Regions from separate parts of the Blautia intestinihominis genome, predicted to be linked through region 2. Evidence: predicted binding sites of a transcription regulator. Region 2 holds the regulator's gene; each other region holds the start of a gene.
What was found. Region 2 encodes Rex, which represses fermentation and respiration genes when NADH is low (regulators of the CRP and FNR family bind a similar motif). Its sites were predicted from a motif close to ATTGTTAANTANTTAACAAT; they were not measured.

Region 1 (2,207 bases), on a different contig from region 2:
AGAGCAAGGATATGATCAACGCCCTCACTCAGGTATGTCTCAAGCTGATCCCTGATTCCTTCTTTGGTGTTCTTGATAACCGTAAAATGAGTTACCGGAACAGTACCGGCTTTCTTTACCATCTGGCATACTTCTCTGTTCGCTCCTACATTGCCGCCTCCGGCTCCGTATGTAACAGAGATATATTCTGGATCAAACTGACAGAGATGCTCGATCGTTCCCGGAAGATTCTCCATGCCCTTGTCGGTCTTGGGCGGAAACAGTTCAAAAGAAAGAAGTTGTCTTTCTTTCATCAGCTCAGTCAATTTTACTGATGCCATAGCTGCACCTCCTTATGCAATTTTATTTGATTCTTGTAAGTCCCGGACGATCAGTCATCGCAGCAAAGCTTTACAATGCTGTTTGCCAGGTCTACCATAAGGATATGTCCCTCTACGACACGCTCATCTCCCATAATGTCTCTGAGCACCAGTTTATTTCCATCTACATCAATTCTGGATACATTCTTAAAGATAACAGAATTATCGCTTTCTTTGTATACAGTTGCAAGACACATAACTCTCACCTCCGCCGTTCTGTTGTGTCATATTATTGTGTCATATTAAAATTCAAGATTACCGTTCACAGTAACAGATCCTATTTCATTTCTTCCTTAACAAGTGTAAGTGCAAGTCCCAGGCGCATGTTGCCCTTCTGGAAATCTGCAACTGCTTCCTTGATTGTCTTGGCTGAACTTGCAAGTCCCATCTTCTCCAGGTTATCGGCCATCTGGTCAAGCTCTGCTGCGTGATGCTCATTGTGCTGCAGCATGTAAGTCAGAAGTGCTACTGTCTCTTTCTTGCAGTCTCCGCCCTCACAGGATCCACAGTGTTCCTGGCTGGAACAGCTGCTGTCGTGTGTATGTGCATGTTCGCCGTCTCCGTGAGAATGAGAATGTGTATGAGTCACACCATCCGCATGTGTGTGTTCGTGTGTGTGTCCCTCTGTATGTTCGTGTCCATGCTGGACAAGGTTTCCGTTTTCATCTTTTATTAAGTGCATTGTCTACTCCTTTCTGCACGAATCCCTGTCAGTCTGTCTTAAACGTGACAAACTTCTGACAAGAATTTATCAATTAAATTCATTATACATCTTTTGTTATAGTTAATCAAGGCTATATTGAGAAAAACCGCACAAAAATCATTCCTGTTTCTATTTCTTTTTTTGCATTTTTTCGCATCTGCCGATCATTTTTCTCGTTATATAAATAACGTCATCGTTTTAATATTAACAATCTTTATTTTCACCTTTTTTCCATGCCTATGTAACTTCATGTATTAAATATTTAACATATTTGATGTTCTTCTTTCACATTTTTATGTTATAATATATAAAAATTTTCAAATTGATAAGCAAGGAGGAAGCATTTTGACTACTTCTGTATTCTTAAATAATGACAGAACCATACCGCTTCTGGGATTGGGTCTATATAAAGCCACCGCTGACGACGAGGCAGAGAATGCCATCATATCCGCAGCCAAGAACGGCTATCGCCTGTTCGATACTGCTTCTGCATACAAGAACGAAGAGAGTGTCGGACGTGGTATTGCACGATGCGGAGTTCCGCGTAAGGATCTTTTTATCACCACCAAGATCTGGAATAACGCACAGCGTCTCGGAGATGTGGACGGGGCTTTTGAGCGAAGCCTTGACCGTCTTGGTCTTGATTATATCGATCTTTATCTGATCCACTGGCCGGTTCCGGGATGTTATCTCAATACCTGGAAGGAAATGGAGAAATTTCTTGAATCTGGACGGGCTCTTTCTATCGGTGTCAGCAATTTTGAGATCCGTCATCTTGAAGAACTTCGTAAGGTATCCGGGATCATTCCTGCAGTCAACCAGATCGAATGCCATCCTCTCTGCTATCCGCGGGAGCTCATTGAATACTGCCAGGCAAACGGGATCCAGGTACAGGCTTATGCTCCACTGGCGCGAGGCGCTTATCTGGACAATGATATCCTCTGCGTACTTGGTACGAAATATGCACATACGCCTGCTCAGATCGGACTTCGCTGGGCTGTTCAGAAGGGTATCTCCGTAATTCCAAAATCCACCCGCCCAGAGCGTATTGCTGCCAATGCACGTATTTTTGATTTTGAGATTGAGCAGGAGGACATGGATCTTCTCGACACGCTCAATCAGAATTACCACAGTTCTCATGTTCC
Region 2 (2,207 bases):
GTCTCTCTGCTGGTTAAGGTAAGCCTTGTACTGTGCGTCACGAAGCTGTGCTTTCTTTTCGGCGTAAGCGGAGTAATTGCCACTGTACATGCGGACCTGGGCGGCATCAATCTCAATGACCTTCGTTACAACTTTATCAAGGAAATAACGGTCATGGGAGACGATAAATACAGCACCCGGATAATTCAGAAGATAAGTTTCCAGCCAGGAAATACTCTCCATGTCGAGGTGGTTGGTCGGCTCATCGAGGAGAAGAATGTCCGGCTTGGAGATCAGGAGTTTACCAAGAGCGACACGGGTCTTCTGTCCACCGGAGAGGGTTTCGACCTGTTTGGAAAAATCTTCGTCCGTAAAGCCAAGACCCTTGAGGACACCCATCAGCTCGCTCTTGTAGGCATAGCCGTTTTCCAGCTCAAATTCGTGGGTCAGGCGGGTGTAGGTGTTCATCAGACGGTCAAGTTCCTCGCCGGAAGCGTTTTTCATCTGGACTTCGATCGCACGCATGCGGTCTTCCATGTCGATGATGTACTGCTTGGTTGTGAGCAGTTCCTCATAGACGGTGCGGTGTCCGCTGACATCCTGATACTGTGCGAGATAACCGATCTTCTTGTCCTTCATCAGAACGACCTGACCGGAATCCGCAGAAATTTCATTCATTATAATACGGAGAAGGGTTGTCTTACCTGCTCCGTTGTTGCCGATGAGAGCGGCTTTTTCACGCTCTTCTATATGAAATGAGGCATCGTTCAAAATGACTTTTTCGCCAAAAGATTTGCTGATGCCCTGACACGATAAAATCATAAATATTCCTCCAAAGTCAATATACGCTATGATTATAAGGTCAAATGATGGCTTTGTAAAGGAAATTTCCTCAAAAATTGTATAGATTTGACAACATTGATTGACAATAAAATAACATTTCGGTATAATTAACAGGAAAGTATAAGGAGGGGACAACGGTGGAAGCAAAACAGATATCAAAAGCTGTAATTAAGAGACTGCCCCGGTATTATCGCTATCTTGGCGAGTTACTGGAAGACAATGTTGAACGTATATCTTCCAATGATCTTAGTAAGAAAATGCGTGTCACAGCATCGCAGATCCGCCAGGATTTGAATAATTTTGGAGGATTTGGGCAGCAGGGATACGGTTATAATGTGAAATATCTCTATACAGAAATCGGTAAGATCCTTGGATTGGATGAGGTACATCCGATGATCATCATCGGTGCCGGTAATCTTGGACAGGCACTTGCCAATTACGTTGACTTTGAAAAACGTGGCTTTAAGCTGGAAGGGATTTTTGATGTCAATCCGGTACTGGAGGGCATCGCGGTCCGTGGAATTGAGATCCAGATGATCAGTAATCTCCCATTCTTCCTCAGAGAGAAGAATATTGAGATTGCGATCCTCACACTGCCGAAGAACAAGGCGAAGGATATGGCAGATATCCTGATCGAGAATGGTATCAAGGCAATCTGGAATTTTGCACATATCGATCTGGAGACTCCGGAGGATGTCATTGTAGAGAACGTACATCTTTCTGAGAGTCTGATGACGTTATCTTACAATCTCAGTCAATATCGTCAGGAACACGTGGAAGAGCAGCAATCATAACATGAGGACAGCAAGAGGCTGTTACCCGGCTCCTTAATGAAGGCGGCTGCGTAACAGCTTTTTGCTTTGTATCGTATATCGAGGAGATATCAGATGAAACGAATTGTAGGCGGATCGGAAATGAAAGCACTGGATAGCTGCACCATTACCGGAATGGGAGTTCCGTCCTGTGTGCTGATGGAACGGGCGGCACTGGCTGTTGTGGATGCAATGGAAGGACATTTTGCGGAAATGTCACAGAAACAGCGGATCTTGTGCGTCTGCGGAGGCGGGAACAACGGCGGAGACGGAGTCGCGATCGCCAGGATCCTGCATCTGCATGGATATAACGCGGAAATCTATATGCTCGGAAATCCGGATCACCGCACAAAGGAAACACGCCGCCAACTTAAGATCGCAGAGAATTATCAGGTTCCTCTGGTGAATAACCTGGCAGCAGGAGAATATACTACTATAGTAGATGCCATCTTCGGCGTTGGGCTTGACCGCTCGATCGAAGGAAAATACATAGAAATCATTCAGGCTTTGAACGAGGTTTCTGCATGGAAAGTGGCGGTAGATCTGCCGTCCGGGGTATGTAGCAACACGGGA
Region 3 (2,207 bases), on a different contig from region 2:
TTTTTATTTCTATCGGAAGATTTCTGGAAAGTTTATCCACATTCTTTTTATCTGTACTATAACTGGAACTTACTTTGATCCTGATGATCTTTTTCTCGATATCCGGAACTGTTTTTATTTCTTTTATGTAGGTTTCCGGCACTTTTTCCAGCCATACTGTCTGCCAGATGCCGCTCTGGGCGGTATAAAACATGCCGCCTGCATTAAGTTTCTGTTTTCCCTTCGAATGGTAGGAAGTATCACTCAAGTCTTTGACAGCTACTATAAGTTCATTTGCGCTTTCCTGCGCGTATCTGGAAATATCCACTTCAAACGGAAGATATCCTCCCGTATGACGTTTCACCTTATGTCCGTTAATCCGAACTTCACAGGACTGATCTACCGCACCGAAATGGAGCAGGATGCGGTTTTGCCCCTTTTCTCTGTCCCAGCCCGGAAGATCGAAATTTCTCCGGTACCACAGATATTCATCTGGTTTAAGCTGACGTCCGACTCCTGAAAGAGCTGTCTCAGGCGAAAACGGCACGAGGATCCTGCCCTCATACTGCTGTGGCTGTTTATAGTCTATAGTAAAAGCATAATCCCACCAGCCATTGAGGATCTGATAATCTTCTCTCATCAGAAGTGGTCTCGGATATTCCTCCAGCACATGATCCCTGTCGAGATTTTTTCCCCATCTTGTGTAAAGCTGCTTCATAAGATTCCCGTCCTTTCTGATGATATTTCTGCCTGGTGATGCCAGCAAATGCTTTCTATATTATATATAGAAGATTTTTTTTTATTCATTGTACATTTGGGGAATACTTATGTCAAGAAAGCAGGATAATGCTGAAATCACTGCCCAAACACGACATGCAGTGTTAAATTATTATCATTTTTTCAAAATTTAATGGTTTTTTTATTGCTTTTATTGATGAATTATGTATAATAATCTCTATGAGAAGTCGGAGTGTTCCACTTCTTAGAGGTTAAAGCAGCCAGCATATAGATGGCTCCAATAAAGAAGAGAGGTAAATGTAAGATGGCAAAAATCGATTTAACTAAGTATGGCATCACAGGTACAACAGAAGTTGTATACAATCCTTCTTATGAAGTATTATTCGAGGAAGAGACTAAAGCAGGTCTTGAAGGCTTCGAAGTAGGACAGGAAACAGAACTTGGCGCTGTTAACGTTATGACAGGTATCTATACAGGACGTTCTCCTAAAGATAAATTCATCGTTATGGATGAGAACTCCAAAGATACCGTTTGGTGGACTTCTGATGAATACAAGAATGACAACCATCCTGCAACACAGGAAGCTTGGGCAGCTTGTAAAGCACTTGCTCAGAAAGAACTTTCCAACAAGAAACTTTTCGTAGTTGACGCATTCTGCGGTGCTAACGCTGATACTCGTATGGCTATCCGTTTCATCGTTGAAGTTGCATGGCAGGCACACTTTGTTACAAACATGTTCATCCAGCCAACAGCTGAAGAACTTGAGACATTTGAGCCAGATTTCGTTGTATACAATGCTTCCAAAGCAAAAGTTGAAAACTACAAAGAACTTGGCCTCAACTCTGAAACAGCTGTAATGTTCAACATTACATCCAAAGAGCAGGTTATCATCAACACATGGTACGGCGGAGAAATGAAGAAAGGTATGTTCTCTATGATGAACTACTTCCTTCCACTGAAAGGCATCGCAGCTATGCACTGCTCTGCTAACACAGACATGAATGGCGAAAACACAGCTATCTTCTTCGGACTTTCCGGAACAGGTAAAACAACTCTTTCCACAGACCCGAAACGTCTCCTGATCGGTGATGACGAGCACGGCTGGGATGACAACGGTGTATTCAACTTTGAAGGCGGATGCTATGCTAAGGTTATCAACCTTGACAAAGACTCTGAGCCGGACATCTACAATGCAATCAAACGTAACGCTCTTCTTGAGAACGTAACAGTTGATGCAAACGGAAAGATTGACTTCAACGATAAGAGCGTAACAGAGAACACTCGTGTTTCCTATCCGATCGACCACATCGAAAAAATCGTTCGCCCGATCTCTTCTGCACCGGCAGCTAAGAACGTAATCTTCCTGTCCGCAGATGCATTCGGCGTACTTCCTCCAGTATCTATCCTGACAGAAGCTCAGACACAGTACTACTTCCTGTCCGGATTCACAGCAAAACTTGCTGGTACAGAGCGTGGAATCACAGAGCCTA
Region 4 (2,207 bases), on a different contig from region 2:
TTTCGGGCAGTTTATGTGCTTCGAACCACTGACAATGGTCCCATTTGATCTGGAGGGAATCAACCCGGAAGAGATGACAGAACGTGAGCGGAAACTTCTGAATGATTACCATCAGAAAGTATATACGACCATATCACCATACTTAGATGAGGAAGAAAAAGAATGGCTGAAACAGGCAACCAGAGAGATCTGACAAAGGGAGAAAAAACCAAATACCGGCTGGCACGGGCCATGAAAGAATGTATGCAGACAACTCCTGTAGAGAACATCACAGTGAAGCAGATCACAGAGAAATGTGAGCTTACGAGACAGACTTTTTACAGGAATTTTCTGGACAAATACGACCTGATCAACTGGTATTTTGACAAACTTCTTACGAAATCTTTTGAACATATGGGACGTGGAAAGACGGTCTATGATGCTCTGGTCAAGAAGTTTACTTATATTCAGGAAGAGCAGACATTTTTTGCGGCAGCGTTTCGTTATGACGAACAGAATTCCCTCAGACAGCATGATTTCGAGCTGATCTTACAGTTTTACGAAAATTTAATTCGTGAAAAAACTGGCAAAGTACCGGGCGAAAACGTCCATTATCTGCTGGAAATGTACTGCCAAAGCTCTATTTATATGACTGTCAAATGGGTGACAGGAGGGGTGACATGTACCCCGGAAGAACTGGCATCTATCATTGTAGATGGGATGCCGGAGAAGCTTGCAGAGATTTTTGTGAGGCTTGAGATCCTGAACTGACAACTTCAAAAATGTTGGAAATACAGGCGTTACAGAAATGTTTCCATAAACAGGAAAGACATATCTGGTTATTTTTACTGAATATGAATGCATAAATTTAGAACAAATCACGAAAGTTACAGAAAACGTTACACTTGTTGGATTCTGTAACTTTCTTTTTTATAAAACTATTGTTAAGATAATAACAAAGTTAAGGCGTGAGCGACGCAGAAAGGGATGTAATTATCATGGCAAATAGAATTAACTTAAACGGAACATCTTATCACGGAGCAGGTGCAATTGCAGAGATCGCAAACGAAGCAAAAGCACATGCATTCAAAAAAGCATTTGTATGCTCTGACCCGGATCTGATCAAATTTAACGTAACAAGCAAGGTAACAGATGTCCTTGAAAAAGAGGGTCTGGAATACGAAATTTATTCTGATATCAAAGCAAACCCGACCATCCAGAACGTCCAGAATGGTGTAGCTGCATTCAAAAAATCCGGTGCAGATTATATCATTGCAATCGGTGGTGGTTCTTCCATGGATACTGCAAAAGCAATCGGTATCATCATCGCAAACCCGGAATTTGAGGATGTAAGAAGCCTGGAGGGTACAGCACCGACAAAGAAACCTTGCGTACCGATCATTGCAGTTCCGACAACAGCAGGAACAGCAGCAGAAGTTACCATCAACTACGTTATCACAGATGTAGAAAAGAAACGTAAATTTGTATGTGTTGACCCGCATGACATGCCGATCATCGCAGTTGTTGACCCGGAAATGATGTCTTCAATGCCTAAGGGACTGACCGCTTCTACAGGTATGGATGCCCTGACTCATGCAATCGAAGGATATACCACAAAAGCTGCATGGGAAATGACAGATATGTTCCATCTCAAAGCGATTGAACTGATCTCCAAATCTCTTCGCGGAGCTGTTGAAAATACCAAAGAAGGTCGTGAGGGAATGGCTCTTGGACAGTATATCGCAGGTATGGGATTCTCAAATGTAGGTCTTGGAATCGCACATTCCATGGCTCATACACTGGGTGCTGTTTATGATACTCCGCATGGTGTTGCATGCGCTATGATGCTTCCGATCGTAATGGAATATAACCAGGAATGCACTGGAGAGAAGTATCGTGAGATCGCTCGTGCAATGGGTGTGAAGGATGTGGATTCTATGACTCAGGAGGAATATAGAAAGGCTGCTATTGATGCGGTTAGAAAGCTTTCTGTTGATGTGGGAATTCCGACCAAGCTGGAGGCTATTAAAGAGGAAGATCTGCAGTTCCTCGCTGAATCTGCACATGCGGATGCTTGTGCACCGGGTAACCCGAAGGATGCGAGTGTGGAGGATCTGAAGGATCTGTTTAGAAAGATCATGTGATTTAAAAAGATTGGGTAATCTTTTTGAATCTTGGGATTTAAAACCGCAGAGGGACTTCGCCAGTCCCTCTGCACACCCTGGGCT

Region 1: WMO75_RS16230 (DUF8180 domain-containing protein) is a predicted target of Rex. The motif match lies at 1,096-1,115, and genes of this name have one in related genera.
Region 3: pckA (phosphoenolpyruvate carboxykinase (ATP)) is a predicted target of Rex. The motif match lies at 857-876, and genes of this name have one in related genera.
Region 4: fucO (lactaldehyde reductase) is a predicted target of Rex. The motif match lies at 920-939, and genes of this name have one in related genera.

Annotation. Positions count from the first base shown of each region.
Region 1 is NZ_JBBMEI010000076.1:431-2,637, reverse strand. It holds gene WMO75_RS16240 (methylenetetrahydrofolate reductase) at 1-320, opposite strand, end outside; gene WMO75_RS16235 (CooT family nickel-binding protein) at 371-556, opposite strand; gene WMO75_RS16230 (DUF8180 domain-containing protein) at 637-1,041, opposite strand; gene WMO75_RS16225 (aldo/keto reductase) at 1,408-2,207, shown strand, end outside.
Region 2 is NZ_JBBMEI010000009.1:82,133-84,339, forward strand. It holds gene abc-f (ribosomal protection-like ABC-F family protein) at 1-801, opposite strand, end outside; gene WMO75_RS04705 (redox-sensing transcriptional repressor Rex) at 960-1,616, shown strand; partial or broken gene WMO75_RS04710 (NAD(P)H-hydrate epimerase) at 1,710-2,207, shown strand, end outside.
Region 3 is NZ_JBBMEI010000001.1:9,171-11,377, forward strand. It holds gene WMO75_RS00035 (glycoside hydrolase family 2 protein) at 1-697, opposite strand, end outside; gene pckA (phosphoenolpyruvate carboxykinase (ATP)) at 1,022-2,207, shown strand, end outside.
Region 4 is NZ_JBBMEI010000075.1:10,418-12,624, reverse strand. It holds gene WMO75_RS16210 (aminopeptidase P family protein) at 1-193, shown strand, start outside; gene WMO75_RS16205 (TetR/AcrR family transcriptional regulator C-terminal domain-containing protein) at 163-750, shown strand; gene fucO (lactaldehyde reductase) at 978-2,123, shown strand.